DNA from 4 places in the Streptomyces sp. NPDC002092 genome. Region 1 is predicted to be linked to each of the others. Evidence: riboswitches for the same ligand, from Rfam matches in the RefSeq annotation. Region 1 holds a riboswitch; each other region holds the start of a gene.
What was found. Region 1 has a riboswitch for cyclic di-AMP ahead of ACWCRD_RS36990 (M23 family metallopeptidase). Riboswitches for the same ligand answer to the same signal wherever they lie in the genome.
Positions count from the first base shown of each region.

Region 2: it holds a riboswitch for cyclic di-AMP, as region 1 does, so the genes downstream of both, ACWCRD_RS41445 (transglycosylase SLT domain-containing protein) here and ACWCRD_RS36990 (M23 family metallopeptidase) in region 1, are expected to answer to the same signal.
Region 3: it holds a riboswitch for cyclic di-AMP, as region 1 does, so the genes downstream of both, ACWCRD_RS27775 (M23 family metallopeptidase) here and ACWCRD_RS36990 (M23 family metallopeptidase) in region 1, are expected to answer to the same signal.
Region 4: it holds a riboswitch for cyclic di-AMP, as region 1 does, so the genes downstream of both, ACWCRD_RS38870 (transglycosylase family protein) here and ACWCRD_RS36990 (M23 family metallopeptidase) in region 1, are expected to answer to the same signal.

Region 1 is NZ_JBSFDG010000020.1:146,826-151,385, forward strand. Features, by position in the region: gene ACWCRD_RS36975 (alginate lyase family protein) at 1-486, shown strand, start outside; tRNA gene ACWCRD_RS36980 (tRNA-Met) at 587-660, shown strand; gene ACWCRD_RS36985 (PP2C family protein-serine/threonine phosphatase) at 791-1,876, shown strand; cyclic di-AMP (ydaO/yuaA leader) riboswitch at 2,041-2,197, shown strand; gene ACWCRD_RS36990 (M23 family metallopeptidase) at 2,210-3,235, shown strand; gene ACWCRD_RS36995 (aldo/keto reductase) at 3,344-4,294, shown strand; gene ACWCRD_RS37000 (PrsW family intramembrane metalloprotease) at 4,307-4,560, opposite strand, start outside.
Region 2 is NZ_JBSFDG010000029.1:67,194-71,753, reverse strand. Features, by position in the region: gene ACWCRD_RS41455 (CHRD domain-containing protein) at 1-147, opposite strand, end outside; gene ACWCRD_RS41450 (polyprenyl synthetase family protein) at 319-1,329, opposite strand; cyclic di-AMP (ydaO/yuaA leader) riboswitch at 2,008-2,176, shown strand; gene ACWCRD_RS41445 (transglycosylase SLT domain-containing protein) at 2,181-2,663, shown strand; gene ACWCRD_RS41440 (HAD family hydrolase) at 2,785-3,648, opposite strand; gene ACWCRD_RS41435 (NAD(P)-binding domain-containing protein) at 3,783-4,560, opposite strand, start outside.
Region 3 is NZ_JBSFDG010000012.1:234,335-238,894, reverse strand. Features, by position in the region: gene ACWCRD_RS27785 (M16 family metallopeptidase) at 1-734, shown strand, start outside; gene ACWCRD_RS27780 (M16 family metallopeptidase) at 731-2,119, shown strand; cyclic di-AMP (ydaO/yuaA leader) riboswitch at 2,323-2,519, shown strand; gene ACWCRD_RS27775 (M23 family metallopeptidase) at 2,532-3,296, shown strand; gene ACWCRD_RS27770 (GntR family transcriptional regulator) at 3,483-4,175, shown strand; gene ACWCRD_RS27765 (HPr family phosphocarrier protein) at 4,316-4,560, opposite strand, start outside.
Region 4 is NZ_JBSFDG010000023.1:105,659-110,218, forward strand. Features, by position in the region: gene eno (phosphopyruvate hydratase) at 1-938, opposite strand, end outside; gene ACWCRD_RS38870 (transglycosylase family protein) at 1,173-1,856, opposite strand; cyclic di-AMP (ydaO/yuaA leader) riboswitch at 1,861-2,023, opposite strand; gene ACWCRD_RS38875 (transglycosylase family protein) at 2,219-3,199, opposite strand; gene ACWCRD_RS38880 (cytochrome P450 family protein) at 3,418-4,560, shown strand, end outside.

The sequences.
Region 1 (4,560 bases):
GACTACTTCTATCTGCGCAAGGACGGCAAGATCCCGCTCACCCCGGCCGGCTCCGACGCCAACACCGTGCAGAAGCTGGAGACGTACTGGTTCAAGGAGACGAAGTTCGAGGACGGCATCGCGCAGGAGACCTGCCGCAACTTCAAGCACGTCGGCTACTCCCTCGCCGCCACCGCGCACATCGCCGAGACCGCCTGGCACCAGGGTGTCGACCTGTACGGCGACGTCAAGGACCGGCTGAAGGCGGCCCTCGACTTCCACGCCCGCTACGAGATGGGGGCCAAGCCTCCGCGGTGGCTGTGCGGCGGCAGGGTCGTCGGGAACATGGGCCCCGACCTGGAGGTCGCCCTCAACCACCTGGAGAACCGGCTCGGCACCCCCGTCCCGGCCGCCCACAAGCTGGTCGAGCAGACCCGCCCGGCCGGCACCGACGACCTCTTCGTCTCCTGGGAGACCCTCACCCACGCGGACAACCCGGCCGCCTGACGGAGGCCCTGCGGACCCCCGAAAAACGCAGGTGAACGGGAGCGGAGACAAACCCTGGCGCAGACAGCCCCGCGGATGGCGTATGCTGGTTACACAACGACGCGGGGTGGAGCAGCTCGGTAGCTCGCTGGGCTCATAACCCAGAGGTCGCAGGTTCAAATCCTGTCCCCGCTACTCAAGGCTCAGGGCCGGAGTCCAGTCACTGGACTCCGGCCCTGAGTGTTTCCCCCGGTCGGGGGCCTGAGTGTGCTCCCCCGGTCGGACCATCCGGCTCGCCCCGCGCCGCCGCACCGGGAAACCTGGAGTGGTGGAGCAGGAGGGGCCGATCTCATACGCACGCACCTTCGTGCGGCTGCTCCCGGCGCTGCTGATCGTCGGCGGGACCTTCTACGACTACCTCACCCCGTCGCGGTTCACGGCCGGCCCCCTCTTCACCGCCGCGCCCCTGGTCGCCGCCCCGCTCTACTCACGCCGCGGCACGGTCCTCACCGGCCTCGCGACCGTCCTCGTCGTCACCGCGATCCACGCCCAGGTGGGCATCCTCCTCCAGGTGGAGGCGATCACCGAGCTGGCCACCATCGCGACGGTCTCCGTCCTGGCCGTCCTCATCAACCTCCTCGTCCGCCGCAGCCGCGAGGAGCTCGCCTCGCAGCGCGAGATCGCCGAGGCCGCCCAGCGCGCGGTGCTGCCCGAACCCGCCGAGCAGATCGGAGGGTTCGCGATCGCGGCACGGTACGAGGCCGCGCAGGCGGACGCGTCCATCGGCGGCGACCTGTACGCCGTGCAGGACAGCCCGCACGGCGTACGGCTGGTCGTGGGTGACGTGCGCGGAAAGGGGATGGGGGCGGTGGCCGCCGTGGCCGTCGTCATCGGGGCGTTCCGGGAGGCCGCCGAGCAGGAGGCCACGCTGGAGGCGGTCGCGCAGCGGCTGGACCGGGCGCTGGCGCGCGAGGCGGCGCGGCGCGAGGGCATCGAGTTGTTCGAGGGGTTCACCACCGCCGTGCTCGCCGAACTCCCGCACGGCGAGGGCGTCGTCCGTATCGTCACCCGCGGCCACCCGCCCCCGCTGCTGCTGTGCCCCGACGGCACGGTGCACACCCTGCACGCCCGCGAGCCCGCGCTGCCGCTCGGCATGGCCGACTTCGGGAGCCGGCCCGACCGAGCGGAGGAGATCGCGTTCGGCAGCGGGGCCACGCTGCTGCTGTACACCGACGGGCTGTCCGAGGCGCGGGACGAGAAGGGGCGGTTCTTCGAACCCGCGGACCGGCTTGCCGGCCGGGTCTTCCACGAGCCCGCCGCGCTGCTCGTCACCCTCGCGCGGGAGGTGCGCAGATACGCCGGCGAGGCCATGGCGGACGACATGGCGCTGCTCGCCGTACGACGGCCCTGAGGTTCCTGAGGCGCGGTCAACTCGCCCGTTTTTCACCGTTCATGCGCCGTCTGTCCAGGTCAGAAAGGTTAATGATCAAGCGGAACACCTTGGAAACGACACCCCGGGTCTATTAACGTTCGATAACGCAGCGCGGTCGTCCCAGCCGTCACAAGAGGCGGCTCCGTGCGCACGCGCCGAATCCCGCAAGGGAACCGGGGAACCACCACCCTGGGGTGAATCGCGCCGACACCGCCGTGGCAGCACGGCAGGTATACGCGCGTAGGAGACCTTCCTGCTCCGAACCCGTCAGCTAACCCGGTAGGCGAGAAGGAAGGAAAGGAGCACGCCCACGTGGCGTCCAACCCGCCTGCCCCACAAGCCCCGTTCGTGCCAAGCACCGAACCCTTCGGATTCGCCGGCCGACGCACCGACGAGGGCCCCTGGGAGGAGTGGAATCCCACCGAGGACTCCATCGCCCCCATCCGCGGCCGGCACCGCGTCGCCAAGCAGCGCGGCGGGGGACTCGCCCGCAGCTCCACGGTCCTGGGCGTCGGCGTCATAGCCGCCGTCGGCGCGGGCGGCATGGCCAGCGCCAACACCGGCAAGCCGCCGGTGTCGATCTCCATGCCCGATCTCGCCTCCGTGAGCCATGTGTTCGGCGGCGGCTCCGACGCCCCCAAGGGCTCCGCGACCGCGCTCAGCGATGTCGCCACCACCTCCGTCGGCACCGCACAGGGCGCCAGGGGTGCCGGTGAGGCGCTGCGCGACCGGATCATGGCGCAGGCCGCGTCGCAGCAGGTCCAGATCGACAGCAAGAGCCAGGCGGCCGGCGAGGCGGCCCTCGCGAAGCAGATCGACGACGCCGCGGCCAAGGCCGAGCAGGACGCCGCGGCCAAGGCCGCCGCCGCGAAGGAGAAGGCGGAGGCGGCGGCCAAGCAGGCAGCCGAGGACGCGAAGCTCGCGGAGCTGGCCAAGCAGTACACGCTGCCGGTCGTCTCCTACACGATCACCGGCACCTTCGGTCAGGCCGGCTCCATGTGGTCCTCCGGCTACCACACGGGCCTCGACTTCGCCGCCCCCACGGGCACGCTCATCAAGGCCATCCACTCCGGCACCATCACGCAGGCCGGCTGGGCGGGCGCGTACGGCTACCGCACGATCCTCACCCTCGACGACGGTACGGAGCTCTGGTTCTGCCACCAGTCGTCGATCAGCGTCAGCGTCGGCCAGAAGGTCAGCACGGGTGACGTCATCGGCCGCGTCGGCGCCACCGGCAACGTGACCGGCCCGCACTGCCACCTCGAGGTTCACCCCGGCGGCCAGGCCACCGGCATCGACCCGATGCCGTGGCTGCGCAGCAAGGGCCTCAACCCCTGACACCCGTACGCTCTCCGTCCGTACCCGGAGTGCCGTAGTCCGCTTGTTTACGGGATTTTTGCGCCCGCCGCGGAAGACCGGCCCCCGGGGCGGGCGTTGACGTAGACCATGACTTCTCCTTCTCTGCGCAAGCTCGGCTCCTCCGGCCTCGAGGTCTTCCCGCTCTCCCTGGGCGGCAACGTCTTCGGCTGGACCGCCGACGAGCCCACCTCCTTCGCCGTGCTCGACGCCTATGCGGCCGCCGGCGGCAACTTCGTCGACACCGCCGACTCCTACTCGGCCTGGGTCGACGGCAACCAGGGCGGCGAGTCCGAGACGATCATCGGCAAGTGGGTGAAGGCGCGCGGGAACCGCGACGACGTGGTCATCGCGACCAAGGTCAGCCAGCACCCCGACTTCCAGGGCCTGTCCGCCGCCAACATCAAGGCCGCCGCCGAGGCCTCGCTGCGCCGCCTCGACACCGACCACATCGACGTCTACTACACCCACTTCGACAAGCCCGAGGTGCCGGTCGAGGAGATCATCGGCGCGCTCGACGAGCTGGTGAAGGCGGGCAAGGTCCGGCACATCGCCGCGTCCAACATCTCCGCCGACCGGCTGCGCGCCTCCCTGGAGTTCTCCGACCGCGAGGGCCTGGCCAAGTACGTGGCCCTGCAGCCGCACTACAACTTGGTCTCGCGCGACACGTACGAGGGCGAGCTGCAGGACGTGGCGGCACGCTACGGCCTCGCGGCCGTCCCCTACTTCTCCCTCGCCTCCGGCTTCCTCACCGGCAAGTACCGCCCGGGCGCGAAGGTCGACAGCCCGCGCGCGGGCGGCGCGGCCAAGCACCTGGAGTCCGAGCGCGGGCAGCGGGTCCTGACCGCCCTCGACGAGATCGCCCAGGCCCATGACGCCCCGGTCGCCACGGTCGCCCTGGCCTGGCTCGCCGCCCAGCCGACGGTCGCCGCCCCGATCGCGTCCGCGCGGACGGTCGAGCAGCTCCCGGCGCTGCTGGCGGTGGGCGAACTGACGCTCACCGAGGCCGAGGTCGCCCGCCTGACGGAGGCGTCGGCCTGACCCCCTCGGGTCCTACGACCGGTACGGGTTGTACGCGGGATTCGGCACCGCCGGGTACCCGTACGCCCCGTACACCGGCCAGGGCGGCGGCGCCACCGGCACCGGGGGCGCCGTCATCCGCGCCGCGTGGTCCAGCGCCGGGCGCGCCACCTCGCGGCGGCGCCACAGCTCGTGCAGCAACTCCCGTTCCCTGACGACGAAGTCGGCGCCGGCGCGGCCACGGCGCCCCCGGTGCCGCAGGAAGGCCAGGGAGGTCGCGTACGCCT
Region 2 (4,560 bases), on a different contig from region 1:
GGCCAGAAGGGTTCCCCCGGTCCCGTCGGACACGGCCCCTCCGGTGGCGTGGGCCGGGATCACCGCGACGGCGATCCCCCCGGCGGCGGCCACCGCGACAGCTGCGGCCTTCAGGCTCTTACGGCGCTTCGAGAACGTCGTCTTCATGCCCATGATTCTGTTTTCTCCCCGTAGACCGGCCGACACAGACCGGCCGACACCCCCTGCGTCGGCCTTCTGGGTAGCACTACGGAAGTGATCCGACTCTGGACTCAGTCCAGGTTTGTAATGTGCATCACATCACCCGGAGCGCAGATCAGAGGCCGCTCGGCCGACAGCTCAGCCGGCCCGGTGCACCACGGCGTCGCACATCTCCATCAGCGCGAGCTTGGCGTCGCACTCCGTCAGCGGAGCCAGCGCCGCCCGCGCGTCCTCCGCGTAGCGCACCGTGTCCCGACGCGCCTGCTCCAGCGCGGGGTGCGCCCGCAGTCCGGCGAGCGCCTCGGCATGCCGCGCGTCGTCGCTCAGGTCGGAGTCCAGCAGCTCGCACAGGGCGATGTCCTCGGCAAGCCCCAGCCGCGCCGCCCGCTCCCGCAGCCGTAGCACCGGAAGCGTGGGGACTCCCTCACGGAGGTCGGTGCCCGGAGTCTTGCCGGACTCGCGCGACTCGGAGGCGATGTCCAGTACGTCGTCCGCCAGCTGGAAGGCGACTCCGAGCCGCTCCCCGTACTGCGTGAGCACGTCCACGACCGTCTCGTCGGCGCCCGACATCATCGCCCCGAAGCGGCACGACACGGCCACCAGCGAGCCCGTCTTGCCGCCGAGCACGTCCAGGTAGTGGTCGACCGGGTCCCGGCCGTCCTGCGGCCCCGCCGTCTCCAGGATCTGCCCGGTGACCAGGCGCTCGAACGCCTCGGCCTGCACCCGGACCGCCTCGGGCCCGAGGTCGGCGAGGATGTGCGAGGCGCGCGCGAACAGGAAGTCGCCGGTGAGGACCGCCACCGAGTTGCCCCAGCGGGTGTTGGCGCTGTCGACGCCGCGCCGCACGGCGGCCTCGTCCATCACGTCGTCGTGGTACAGCGTCGCCAGATGGGTCAGCTCCACCACCACGGCCGACGGCACGACCCCCGGCGCATACGGGTCGCCGAACTGGGCGGCGAGCATCACGAGCAGCGGCCGGAACCGCTTCCCGCCCGCCCGCACCAGGTGCTGGGCGGCCTCCGTGATGAAGGGCACCTCACTCTTGGTGGCTTCGAGCAAACCTTCCTCGACGGCCGCCAATCCGGCCTGGACATCGGCTTCCAGAGCCTGGTCCCGCACGCTCAGCCCGAACGGCCCGACGACGGTCACGAGGGGTCTCCTGTCTGCTGGTGTCTACTGGCGGTTACACGGTTTGTCGATAGGTCGCTGACATCACTCAAGTCAGCGTATCCGGTCACCTTTCGATCACCGATGCCGCCCACCCGTCCAGCCCGGGCGGTATCGGATCACGACCGGTATGTTTTTGATCAACCGATAAGAACGAATATCTATCGACTTGTCTATCGGGGTGTCGGCCGACGCGCCTCTCGGCGTGCCTCCCGGCGCGTCCGCACGAGTCGGCACGCCCGATCGCCCCTCCCTCACGAAACGACTCACGAGGACCTCCGGATCCCGGCACCGGGTGCTCGACGGGCGACCGTCATGACAACGACGTGCACCACACGCCAGGTTCCGCTTCCGCCCCCATGTGGCGATGAGCGGCTGGTTGACCACGAGTTGAGGCCATTGCCCCATTTGCCGTTCTTGCGGATGCCGGTGACTTGACTCACACGGCAGTGCGGGCCGACGAGCGCCGCGCTCGCGCCGCTTCCCCTCCCCCGTACGCGAGTTGAGCCTTGGCAACCGCAAAGGATCAAGTGCCTCATAAGCCTCAGACCAAGGTCAATAGGTGTGATCTGTGAAGTCGACACTTGTTCCCGCCATGTGCTCTCGCATACGTTCCCGGCCAGTCGGGTGGACGCCGAATCCTGCCGCCGCCCGGGCACGACCATCGACCAACTGACTCGCACGGCAGGAGCGGGGGAACCAGGTAGGCCGCCGGACCGGGCATCGCCCCGGGCCGGCTAGGGGTGAAGTCGCGTTGCCGTAGGGCGGCGCGGCCGGGCATCTCCCGCCCGAACCCGACAGCTCACCTCGCAGGCGACGGAGAGGATCCCGCCATGCCTGCAACAGGTCAGCACCGCCGCCCCAGAAGCAACCGTCTCGCCCGCAAGCTCGCCGTCACCGGGACGGGCGCCGCCGTTCTCGCCCTTCCGCTCATCGGGGCGAACAGCGCGTCCGCGGCCACCCCGACCGTGGCCAACGTGAAGTCGATGGGCTACGCCGACAACCTCGACGGATGGATCCGGGGCGCCCTCCAGGTCATGAAGCAGAACGGGATTCCCGGGACGTACAACGGCATTTACCGCAACATCATCCGCGAGTCCTCGGGCGACCCGGCCGCCATCAACAACTGGGACTCGAACGCGGTCGCCGGCACCCCCTCCAAGGGACTGCTGCAGGTCATCGACCCGACGTTCCTCGCCTACCACGTGCCCGGCACGGCTATGAACCCCTTCGACCCGATCGCGAACATCACGGCCGCCTGCAAGTACGCCGCCGCGCGGTACGGGTCGATCGACAACGTCTTCGGCGCCTACTGAGCGCTCCGCTGGAAGTGCCACGCAGGGCTGTCGGCCTTCAGCGGCACCATCGCGGCTGGTCGCTCCCCCACTGTCGAACCTCGCTCGAGCGGGGGGAGCCCCATCGCGGCGGAGCCGCACATCAGACCCAGCCCCGCGCCCCTTCAGGGCGCGGCTGAACTGCAGCGAGCTCCCCGGACTCGAAGAACAGTCGCTCGAGGACGACGGCGATGCCGTCGTCCTCGTTCGACAGGGTGATCTCGTCGGCCACCGCCTTGAGTTCGGTATGGGCGTTGGCCATGGCGACGCCGTGGGCGGCCCAGTCGAACATGGGGATGTCGTTGGGCATGTCGCCGAAGGCGATCGTGTGCTCCGGGCCGAGTCCCAGGTGCGCGGCGGCCAGTGCGAGGCCCGTCGCCTTGGTGATGCCGCATGGCTGGAGTTCGACGGTCCCCGGCCCCGACATGGTGACGGTGGCCAGCGAACCCACCACAGAACGCGCCGTCGCCGCCAACTCGTCGTCGGACAGGTCGGGATGGCGCAGCAGCACCTTGCTGATGGGTTCGCACCACAGGTCGTCGCGCCGGTCGACCCGCACGGCCGGCAGCGTCGGATGCGGCATCAGGTAGCCCGGTTCGATGAGGGTGAGTCCCTCCACACCGTCCTGGTCGACAGCCGCGTACACCTGGCCCACCTCGGCCTCGATCTTGCCGAGGGCGGTCTCGGCCAGCTCCCGGTCCAGGGTGACGGACCACAGCAGACGGTCCGCGCCCACGTCGTACACCTGCGCGCCCTGCCCGCACACCGCGAGCCCCCCGCCGCCCAGTTGGTCGAAGAGCGGCCGCACCCTGGGGGCCGGCCGGCCCGTCACGACCAGGTGCCGGGCGCCGGCCCCGGCGACCCGTGCGAGAGCGGCGAGGGACCGGTCGGAGAGCGTGTCGTCGCCTCTGAGCAGCGTGCCGTCCAGGTCGGTGGCGATGAGTGCATATGCGGTGGGTGCGGCCATGATCAGAGAATACGGACAGGACGCCCCACCGACTCATCGCGAACCGGACGACGGCAGATTGCCCCACCGTCCCTCGCTCAACTCGCCTATCCTTGTGGGCTCTTCATCGTCAGGCAGGGGCCCGTGACCGCTGCCTAGCCGTGCGCTGCCGCCAGGTGTTTGGCCAGCCTCGGAGAGGCGAACTCGGTGCCGCACACGAAGCGCATGACCGGGCCGTACGACGCCGCGGCCGGCAGGCCCGTGAAGTACAGGCCGGGGACCGAGGAGACGTATCCCGCGCCCAGTTTGGGTGTGCCGCGGCTCACCGCGAGACGCGTGCGCAGTTCGTGGCCGAGGAAGTCCATGGCCGCGATGTCCACCCGGTATCCGGTGGCCGCGATGACATGGTCCGCGGACATGTCCAGGATGCGGCCCGCGTGGGTGCGGACCGTCAACTTGGGGCTGCCGTCGGCCGCGTCCGCCCGTACGATCCGGTCGACTTCGCTGACCTGCACCTTCCCCTCGAAACGGTCGCGCAGCCACCATGCGCCGAGCGGACCGAGGACGCGCCGCACCAGGTAGTGGCGGGCCTCGGCCGGCAGATAGCGGTAGGGGTGCGGGTAGTAGCTGAGGGCCCACAGGGACCAGGCGCGGCCGAAGGGCGACTCGGGGCGCAGCTTCGGCTGCTTCCACGGCGGTGCGCCGAAGGCGACCCTGCCGCGGCCGCGGGAGACCACCCGCACCTGTGCGCCCGCCTCCGCCGCCAGCGCCGCCGTCTCCAGCGCGGACTGGCCGGCGCCGATCACGATCAGTTCCTTGCCGGCGTAGCGCGTGAGGTCGTGCTGCTGGGAGCTGTGGGAGACCGGGCCCGTGGGGGTGGGTCCGTCCGCCGCGGCGGTGGCCAGTTCGGCCGGCAGGTACGCGAGGCCGGAC
Region 3 (4,560 bases), on a different contig from region 1:
ACTTCGGGTCCATCGCCTCGCACGACGGGAAGCCGGAGCCCCGCGACGGCTCGCTGCCCGAGATCATCGGTGAGCAGCTGCGCGAGGTCATCGAGGAGGAGGTCCCGGCGCGCGCCCTGATGGCGGCCTACCGGCTGCCGCAGGACGGCACGCGCGAGGCGGACGCCGCCGACCTGGCGCTCACCGTCCTCGGCGGCGGCGAGTCCTCCCGCCTGTACAACCGGCTGGTACGGCGCGACCGTACGGCCGTCGCGGCCGGATTCGGCCTGCTGCGGCTGGCCGGAGCGCCCTCCCTCGGCTGGCTGGACGTGAAGACCTCCGGGGACGTCGAGGTGCCGGTCATCGAGGCCGCCATCGACGAGGAGCTCGCCCGGTTCGCCGCGGAGGGCCCCACGGCCGAGGAAATGGAGCGCGCCCAGGCCCAGTTGGAGCGCGAGTGGCTGGACCGGCTCGGCACGGTCGCGGGCCGCGCCGACGAACTGTGCCGCTTCGCCGTCCTCTTCGGCGACCCGCAGCTCGCCCTCACCGCCGTCCAGCGCGTCCTGGAGGTGACGGCCGAGGAGGTCCAGGAGGTCGCCAAGGCCCGCCTGCGCCCCGACAACCGCGCGGTGCTCGTCTACGAGCCGCTCTCGCCCGAGTCCGCGGAGCACACCCAGGACGAGGACTTCCCTGAAGACCCCGAGTCCGAAGCCACGGTGGAAGCCACCGACCAGAACGAGGAGGCGGCCAAGTGACCGAGCTCGCCACGATGCAGTTCCACCCGCAGCCCCGGGCGGGCGAGGCCAAGCCGTGGGCCTTCCCGTCCCCCGAGCGCGGCGCGCTCGACAACGGCCTGACCGTTCTGCGCTGCCACCGCCCCGGCCAGCAGGTCGTCGCCGTCGAGGTGCTCCTTGACGCACCTCTGGAGGCCGAGCCGGCCGGTTTCGAAGGCGTCGCCACGATCATGGCGCGGGCCTTCTCGGAGGGCACCGACAAGCACTCCGCCGAGGAGTTCGCCGCCGAGCTGGAGCGCTGCGGCGCCACCCTCGACTCGCACGCCGACCACCCGGGCGTACGTCTGAGCCTGGAGGTCCCGGCCTCCCGTCTCGCCAAGGCACTCGGTCTGCTCGCCGACGCCCTCAGGGCGCCCGCGTTCGCCGACAGCGAGGTCGAGCGGCTGGTCCGCAACCGCCTGGACGAGATCCCGCACGAGCTGGCCAACCCCTCGCGCCGTGCCGCCAAGGAGCTCTCCAAGGAGCTGTTCCCGGCGACCTCGCGCATGTCGCGCCCGCGCCAGGGCACCGAGGAGACGGTCGAGAAGATCGATGCGGCGGCCGTACGCGCCTTCTACGACCGCCATGTCCGGCCCGCCACGGCCACCGCCGTCATCGTCGGCGACCTCACCGGCATCGACCTGGACGCGCTGCTCGGCGACACCCTGGGCGCCTGGACCGGCTCCAAGGCCGAACCCCGCGCCGTGCCGCCGGTGACCGCCGACGACACCGGGCGGGTGATCATCGTCGACCGTCCCGGTGCCGTCCAGACGCAGCTGCTCATCGGCCGCGTCGGCGCCGACCGGCACGACCGCGTGTGGCCCGCCCAGGTGCTCGGCACGTACTGCCTCGGCGGCACCCTCACCTCGCGCCTGGACCGCGTCCTGCGCGAGGAGAAGGGCTACACCTACGGTGTGCGCGCGTTCGGCCAGGTCCTCAGGTCCGCCCCGGACGGCTCCGGTGCCGCGATGCTCGCCATCAGCGGCTCCGTCGACACGCCGAACACCGGCCCGGCGCTCGACGACCTCTGGAAGGTGCTCCGGACCCTCGCCGAGGGCGGCCTCACCGACGCCGAGCGCGATGTCGCCGTACAGAACCTCGTCGGTGTGGCGCCGCTGAAGTACGAGACCGCGGCTGCCGTCGCGAGCACGCTGGCCGACCAGGTCGAGCAGCACCTGCCCGACGACTACCAGGCCACGCTGTACCAGCAGCTCGCCGCGACCGGCACCGTGGAGGCCACCGCGGCGGTCGTGAGCGCCTTCCCGGTGGACCGCCTGGTGACGGTTCTCGTCGGTGACGCGGCGCAGATCAAGGAGCCCGTCGCGGCGCTCGGGATCGGTGAAGTCACCGTGGTGTCGGCCGAGTAGCGGCACGCGCGCGTGGGAGGGCCCTGGTGAGGGATGCGTCACCAGGGCCCTCTTATGTCCGAATTGGCAGAGAATCGAAGGAGAGTTGCCTGTCTGCCCTGTGGGATGCGCTACAAACGCCGTGATCCGTTTGGGGATTGAAAGCGGCCCCGCTTAGCGTCTTCCGGGCTGTCCGTCAGGCACCGCGCCGCATCCGCGGCACCGGACAGCCATCGCCGAGTCCCCGTACGGCGCGAGCCAGGGGAGCCGGGGACCCGCCCTCCTGTCGCCGCCTTCGCGGCTGGAGGGGCCCAAGTCCCTGGGGTGAATCGGACGCCCGCGCGTGCAGCGAGGGGGTCCGTAGGAGACCTTCCTGCTCCGAACCCGTCAGCTAACCCGGTAGGCGAGAGGGAAGGAAAGGACCAGCCACCACATGGCGTTCACGCGCGCCACCGGGAAGCACCGTCGTCCCGCACGGATGCACCGCACCACCACCCGTGCCGCCGGGGTCGCGGCCCTCGCCGCCACCGGCGTCATCGGCAGCCTCGCAGCCCCCGCGCTCGCCGCCGACAACGCCGTCGAGCAGACCGGCCTCACCCCCGTCATCACCATCGGCAACACCATCGCCGACAAGATCGACGCCCAGGCCGACGCCCAGAAGCAGGCCGCTGAGGAGGCCGCGCTCAAGAAGGCGGCCCTGGAGGCGGCACGCGAGAAGGCCGCCGCCCAGGCCAAGCAGGAGCGCGAGGCCAAGGAGCGCGCCGCCCGCGAGGCCGAGCGCAAGCGCCTCAACACGTTCGTGGCGCCGATATCGAACTCGTACGTCTCCACCGGCTACCGGGCCAGCAGTTCCCTGTGGTCCTCCGGCAGCCACACCGGCATCGACTTCCACGCCGCGAGCGGCACGGCCGTCCACGCGGTCGGCGCCGGCACCGTCGTGCAGACCGGCTGGGGCGGCGCCTACGGCAACCAGATCGTGATCAAGATGAACGACGGCACGTACACCCAGTACGGCCATCTGTCGTCCATCGGCGTCTCGGTGGGCCAGACGGTCACCCCGGGCCAGCAGATAGGCCTCTCCGGCGCGACCGGTAACACCACCGGACCGCACCTGCACTTCGAGGCCCGCACGACGCCCGAGTACGGCTCGGACATCGACCCCGTCGCCTACCTGCGCTCGCATGGCGTGAACGTCTGACGACGGATCGCAGGATCTGCTGAAGCCCCGGCTCCCGAGCCGGGGCTTTCGGTGTTTCTGCCGCCCCGCTGTCCAAAAAATATCCATGGATTCCAACCCGCCGTCGGAAATTCCGGCTCCGTGCAATAGAGTCACCGATACACGTCAATCATCGACGTTTCACGGGGATTAAGTCGGAGGTCGGTCATGCGTATTCCGGCGCACTCGGTGTGCACGGCGATCCGGGACGACATCGTCGCCGGTGTCTACGAGCGCGGCAGCCGCCTCACCGAGGAACTCCTCGCGCGCCGCTACGGCGTCTCGCGCGTCCCCGTGCGCGAGGCCCTGCGCACCCTGGAGGCCGAGGGCTTCGTCGTGACCCGGCGGCACGCGGGCGCGTGCGTCGCGGAACCCACCGAGCAGGAGGCCGCCGACCTGCTGGAGATGCGCATGCTGCTGGAACCGCTCGGCGCCTCCCGGGCCGCCCAGCGGCGCACCGACGCCCATCTCAAGGTGCTGCGCGGCCTGGTCAGACTGGGCCAGGAGCGGGCCAGGAGGGGCAGCAGCGAGGATCTGCGCTCCCTGGGTGGCTGGTTCCACGAGACGCTCGCCCAGGCCTCCGGCAGCCCCGCGTTGACCTCGATGCTGACCCAGCTGCGCCACAAGATCGCCTGGATGTACGCGGTGGAGGCGCCGGCCAACCCCGTGGAGTCCTGGGCGGAGCACGGCGCGATCGTCGACGCCGTGGCCCGCGGCGACAGCGAGCGCGCGCGGGTGGTGACGACGCTGCACACCGAGCGTTCGAGCGCGGTGCACCGGCTGCGGTTCGGCGGCCCGGAGCGGGCGAACGGTGTGAGGAACTCGCAACATGCCGTAAACATGTCGGGCCTGCGGCATTAACACGCGCGCCGTATACAAAGAGGGAACAATTCGCGGGGGCATTATTTCTGCTGCCCGCGATCGATAATTCCACCGCCCCTGCGCGGAAAAAGCAAAGGGCCCGCCCGGCAATTCGGACGAGCCCTTCTGTGGTGCCGTGATCAGACGGTCTCGGGAAGCTCCTCGAGCCCCTCGGAGACCAGCTTCGCCAGCCGGTCGAGGGCGACGTCCGCACCCTCGGCCTCGGAGGCGAGGACGATCTCCTCGCCGCCCTGGGCGCCCAGGCCGAGAACGGCCAGCATGGAGGCCGCGTTGACGGGGTTTCCGTCGGCCTTGGCGATCGTCACCGGGATACCTGCGGCCGTGGCGGCCCGGACGAAGATGGAAGCGGGGCGGGCGTGGAGGC
Region 4 (4,560 bases), on a different contig from region 1:
TCGTCGCCGACGATCTGGACCTTGTCGCCCAGCTTGTCGGTGATGACCTTCCAGCCGGCCCAGTCGTCCTCGAACAGCGGGTCCTCGATGGAGACGAGCGGGTAGGCCGCCACGAGCTCCTCGTAGTACTCGGTCATCTCGGCGGCCGAGCGGGACTTGCCCTCGAACTCGTACGTGCCGTCCTTGTAGAACTCGGACGCGGCGACGTCGAGCGCGAGCGCGATCTGCTCGCCGGGGACGTAGCCGGCCTGCTTGATGGCCTCGATGATGAGGTCGAGCGCGGCGCGGTTGGACTCCAGGTTCGGGGCGAAGCCGCCCTCGTCGCCGAGGCCGGTGGACAGGCCCTTGGTCTTCAGCACCTTCTTGAGGGTGTGGTAGACCTCGGCGCCCCAGCGCAGGGCCTCGGAGAAGGACTCCGCGCCGATCGGGGCGATCATGAACTCCTGGATGTCCACGTTGGAGTCGGCGTGCGAGCCGCCGTTCAGGATGTTCATCATCGGCACCGGCAGCAGGTGCGCGTTCGGGCCGCCCAGGTAGCGGAAGAGCGGGAGGTCGCTGGCCTCGGAGGCGGCGTGCGCGACGGCGAGGGAGACGCCGAGGATGGCGTTGGCGCCGAGGGAGCCCTTGTTGTCGGTGGCGTCCAGGTCGAACATGGCCTGGTCGATCAGGCGCTGCTCGGTGGCGTCGTAGCCGACCAGCTCCGGGCCGATCTGCTCGATGACGGCGAGGACGGCCTTCTCGACACCCTTGCCCTGGTAGCGGTTGGGGTCACCGTCGCGGAGCTCGATGGCCTCGAAGGCGCCCGTGGAGGCGCCGGACGGAACGGCGGCACGACCCGTGCTGCCGTCGTCGAGGCCGACCTCGACCTCGACCGTGGGGTTGCCTCGGGAGTCCAGGATTTCCCGGGCTACGACGACGTCGATGGACGGCACGAGCATCTCCTTCTTGGATGTGACACGGCTACGGCAGTAGCGCGGTGGCTCTGCGGGATGAGCCTAACCGCCTGAGGCCGATCGGCCACGCTGCCGACCACCTCTTGGGCAGAACCGAGAGTAAATTGTTTCCGAACGGAACAAAGAGGGGGTGCAAAAAAGAACCCCGCTCCGGTGCGTACGGGGGAACACGCACCGGAGCGGGGAGCCGTGGGGGACGGGGGTGACCCTAGCCCTGCATCACTTCAGGTGCAGCTGCTGGCCGGGGTAGATGAGGTTGGCGTCCTCGACGATGTCCTTGTTCAGCTTGAACAGCTTCTGCCAGCCGCCCTTGACGCCGTGCTTCTCGGCGATCGAGCTGAGGGTGTCGCCCTTGACGACCTTGTACTCGCCGTCGCCCTTCTTGACCTTCTTGCCGGTCGGGGTGGTGACGGTCTTCGTGCTCTTCTGGGTCTTCGTGCTCTCGGTCTTCGCGGCCGGGCGCTCGGCGGAGCGGGAGGCGGCCTGCGAGTCGCTGGAGCGGTTGGTGGACGGAGCGCTGCCGTTGTAGGCGGCACCGGACAGGCCCGTGCCGCAGACCGGCCAGGCGCCCTTGCCCTGCGCGGCGAGGACCTTCTCGGCGACGGCTATCTGCTGCGCCTTGGAGGCCTGGTTGGCCTGCGGGGCGTAGGCGGTGCCGCCGTACGCGGCCCAGGTGGAGGCGGAGAACTGCAGGCCGCCGTAGTAGCCGTTCCCGGTGTTGATGGCCCAGTTGCCGCCGGACTCGCACTGGGCGACCGTGTCCCACTCGGAGGCGGTGGCGGCGGAGGCGTTGCCGGCCGCCATCAGCGGAGCGGCGATGGCGACACCGGTGACGCCGGCCAGCGCGGCGGCGCGGGTGGCCTTGGACGGACGGCGGTGCTTGCCCTTACCGGAAAACAGCATGGTTCGATCCCCTCACCGACGCCTGCGAGGTGAGCTGTCGGGTTCGGGCCGGTTGAGTTGCCCGGCCGTGCTCTCACGAGACACGGCTACACCCCTAGCCGCCCGTCAACTGCCCGGGCAGGCACCTACCTTGGGTCCCCCGCTCCTGCCTACGGCGCTTTACGCGACGACTGTTCCCGTACGGCCGCTGGCAGGATTCGGCGTTGCGGCAGCCGGGGCTCGTGTTGACGAGCGGTGACGACGGTAGACACGCGATCCGTCGAATTTCAAAGACGATCAGGGCTTCTGAGACTCATCCCACACTTTCACCAATCCGGACATTCGGTGGCGAAGTGTGACGTGAACTCCCGTTGTTTTTCGCCCTATTCGGCACCGAGTTTCAGGGTCTGACCGGCGAAGATGTGATTCGGGTCGGTGCCGATGGCGTTCTTGTTCTCGGCGTAGAGCGCACGCCACCCGCCGTCCAGGCCAAGGGAGTCGGCGATGGAGGCGAGGGTGTCACCGGCGTGGACGGTGTACGTGTCGTGCGTGCCGCCGTCAGCCTTGGTCTTGTCGGCGGTCTTGTCGGCCGTCTCATCGGCGCCGGCGCCACGGTGGCGGCCGGTGCCGGTCGTGCCGGTGTCGACGAGGGTCCAAGTGGACGCCGGGGGCTCGATATTGTCCGAGTAGTCCCCCTTCGCCTTGCCTGTCGACGAGCTGTCGGCACTCTGTGGGTCGCCCGTGGCCTTCTTGGACGGAGAGGTGGACGGCGAGGCGGATGTGCCGGATTCGGTGGAGTTGTCCGTCGCACTCACGGAGGCCGAAGGGGAGGCGCTGGAGGTCGAGCCGGAGGACGAATCAGACGAAGAGGACCCATCGGAAGCGCTGCCCGAGGAGTTGGACAGACCGGTCGAGTCGGATGCCCCGGATGAATCGGACGAACCGGAACCACCGCCCAGCACGCCGGTGTCGATGGCGGCCGAGCCCGAGTCCTTGGTGAGCCCGGAGGTCAGTCCACAGGTGTGGAAGGCGCCGACGCCCTGGTCGTCCAGGAGCTTCTCGGCGACGGCTATCTGCTGGTTGCGGCTGGCGAGGTCGGCCCTGGGGGCATAGTCGAGGCCGCCGTACTTCTCCCAGTTCTCCTGGGTCAACTTGAGCCCGCCGTAGAAGCCGTTGCCGCTGTTCTCGCTCCAGGAGCCGCCCGTCTCGCACTGCGCGACCTTGTCCCACGTGGTGCCGTCGGCAGCGCTGGCGCCGCCCGCGGCGAAGAGCGGGATCGCGATGGCGGAGCCTGTCACTCCGGCCGCGACGAGGATGGCCGGAGCCTGACGGGGGCGACGGTGTCGACCGTTCCCGGAGAGCATGCGGAGGCCTTTCGCGAGACAGCAATGACCGCGCGGCGCATGACACCGACAGGCGTTCGATACCGCCGCGCTGGTCCGTGAACGTAGCCGGTGCCGATCACTTGTCACAAGTTAATGCCGCGTAGATCACGTGAAGATCACAGACTTGAACGCGCGTCATCTTTGGCCCGTTCACTGCGGCGGCCCCTCCACCGGCGGGCTCCGGATACGGTCGTCCTGTGAACGTCCCGAACACCGCTCCCGAACTCTTCACCTGGGAATTCGCCGGTGACCCGTATCCGGCCTACGCCTGGCTGCGCGAGCACTCCCCCGTCCACTGGACGAAACTTCCCAGCGGGGTCGAGGCCTGGCTGGTGACCCGCTATGCCGACGCACGTCAGGCGCTCGCGGACGGGCGGCTCTCGAAGAACCCCGAGCATCACGCCGAGGACGCGCAGGGCAAGAGCAGGACCGGTATTCCGGGTGAGCGCAGCGCCAATCTCATGACGCATCTGCTCAATATCGACCCGCCGGACCACACCCGGCTGCGCCGCCTCGTCTCCAAGGCGTTCACCCCCCGGCGGGTGGCCGAATTCGCGCCGCGGGTGCAGGAGTTGACGGACGACCTGATCGACCGGTTCGCGCCGCACGGCGAGGCCGATCTGATCCACGACTTCGCGTTCCCCCTCCCCATCTATGCGATCTGCGATCTGCTCGGTGTGCCGCGCGAGGACCAGGACGACTTCCGCGACTGGGCGGGGATGATGATCCGGCACGGCGGAGGCCCGCGCGGCGGCGTCGCCCGCTCCGTGAAGAAGATCCGCGGCTATCTCGCCGAACTCATCCACCGCAAGCGGGGCGACCTCGGCGAGGACCTGATCTCGGGCCTCATCCGCGCCTCCGACCACGGCGAGCACCTCACCGAGAACGAGGCCGCCGCGATGTGCTTCGTGCTTCTCTTCGCCGGCTTCGAGACCACCATCAACCTGATCGGCAACGGGACCTATGCACTGTTGCGCAGTCCCGGGCAGCGGCAGCGGCTCCAGGAGTCGATCGAGCGCGGCGAGAGCGCACTGCTCGACACCGGTATAGAGGAACTGCTCCGCTACGACGGTCCGGTGGAACTCGCCACCTGGCGCTTCGCCACCGAGCCGCTGACCATCGGCGGGCAGCGCATCGCCACCGGCGACCCCGTCCTGGTCGTCCTGGCCGCGGCCGACCGCGACCCGGCCCGCTTCTCGGAGCCCGACACGCTCGATCTCTCCCGCCGGGACAACCAGCACCTCGGATACGGCCACGGCATCCACTACTGTCTGGGCGCCCCCCTGGCCCGTCTCGAAGGCCGCACCGCCCTGGAGACGCTGCTGCGCCGGCTGCCCGAT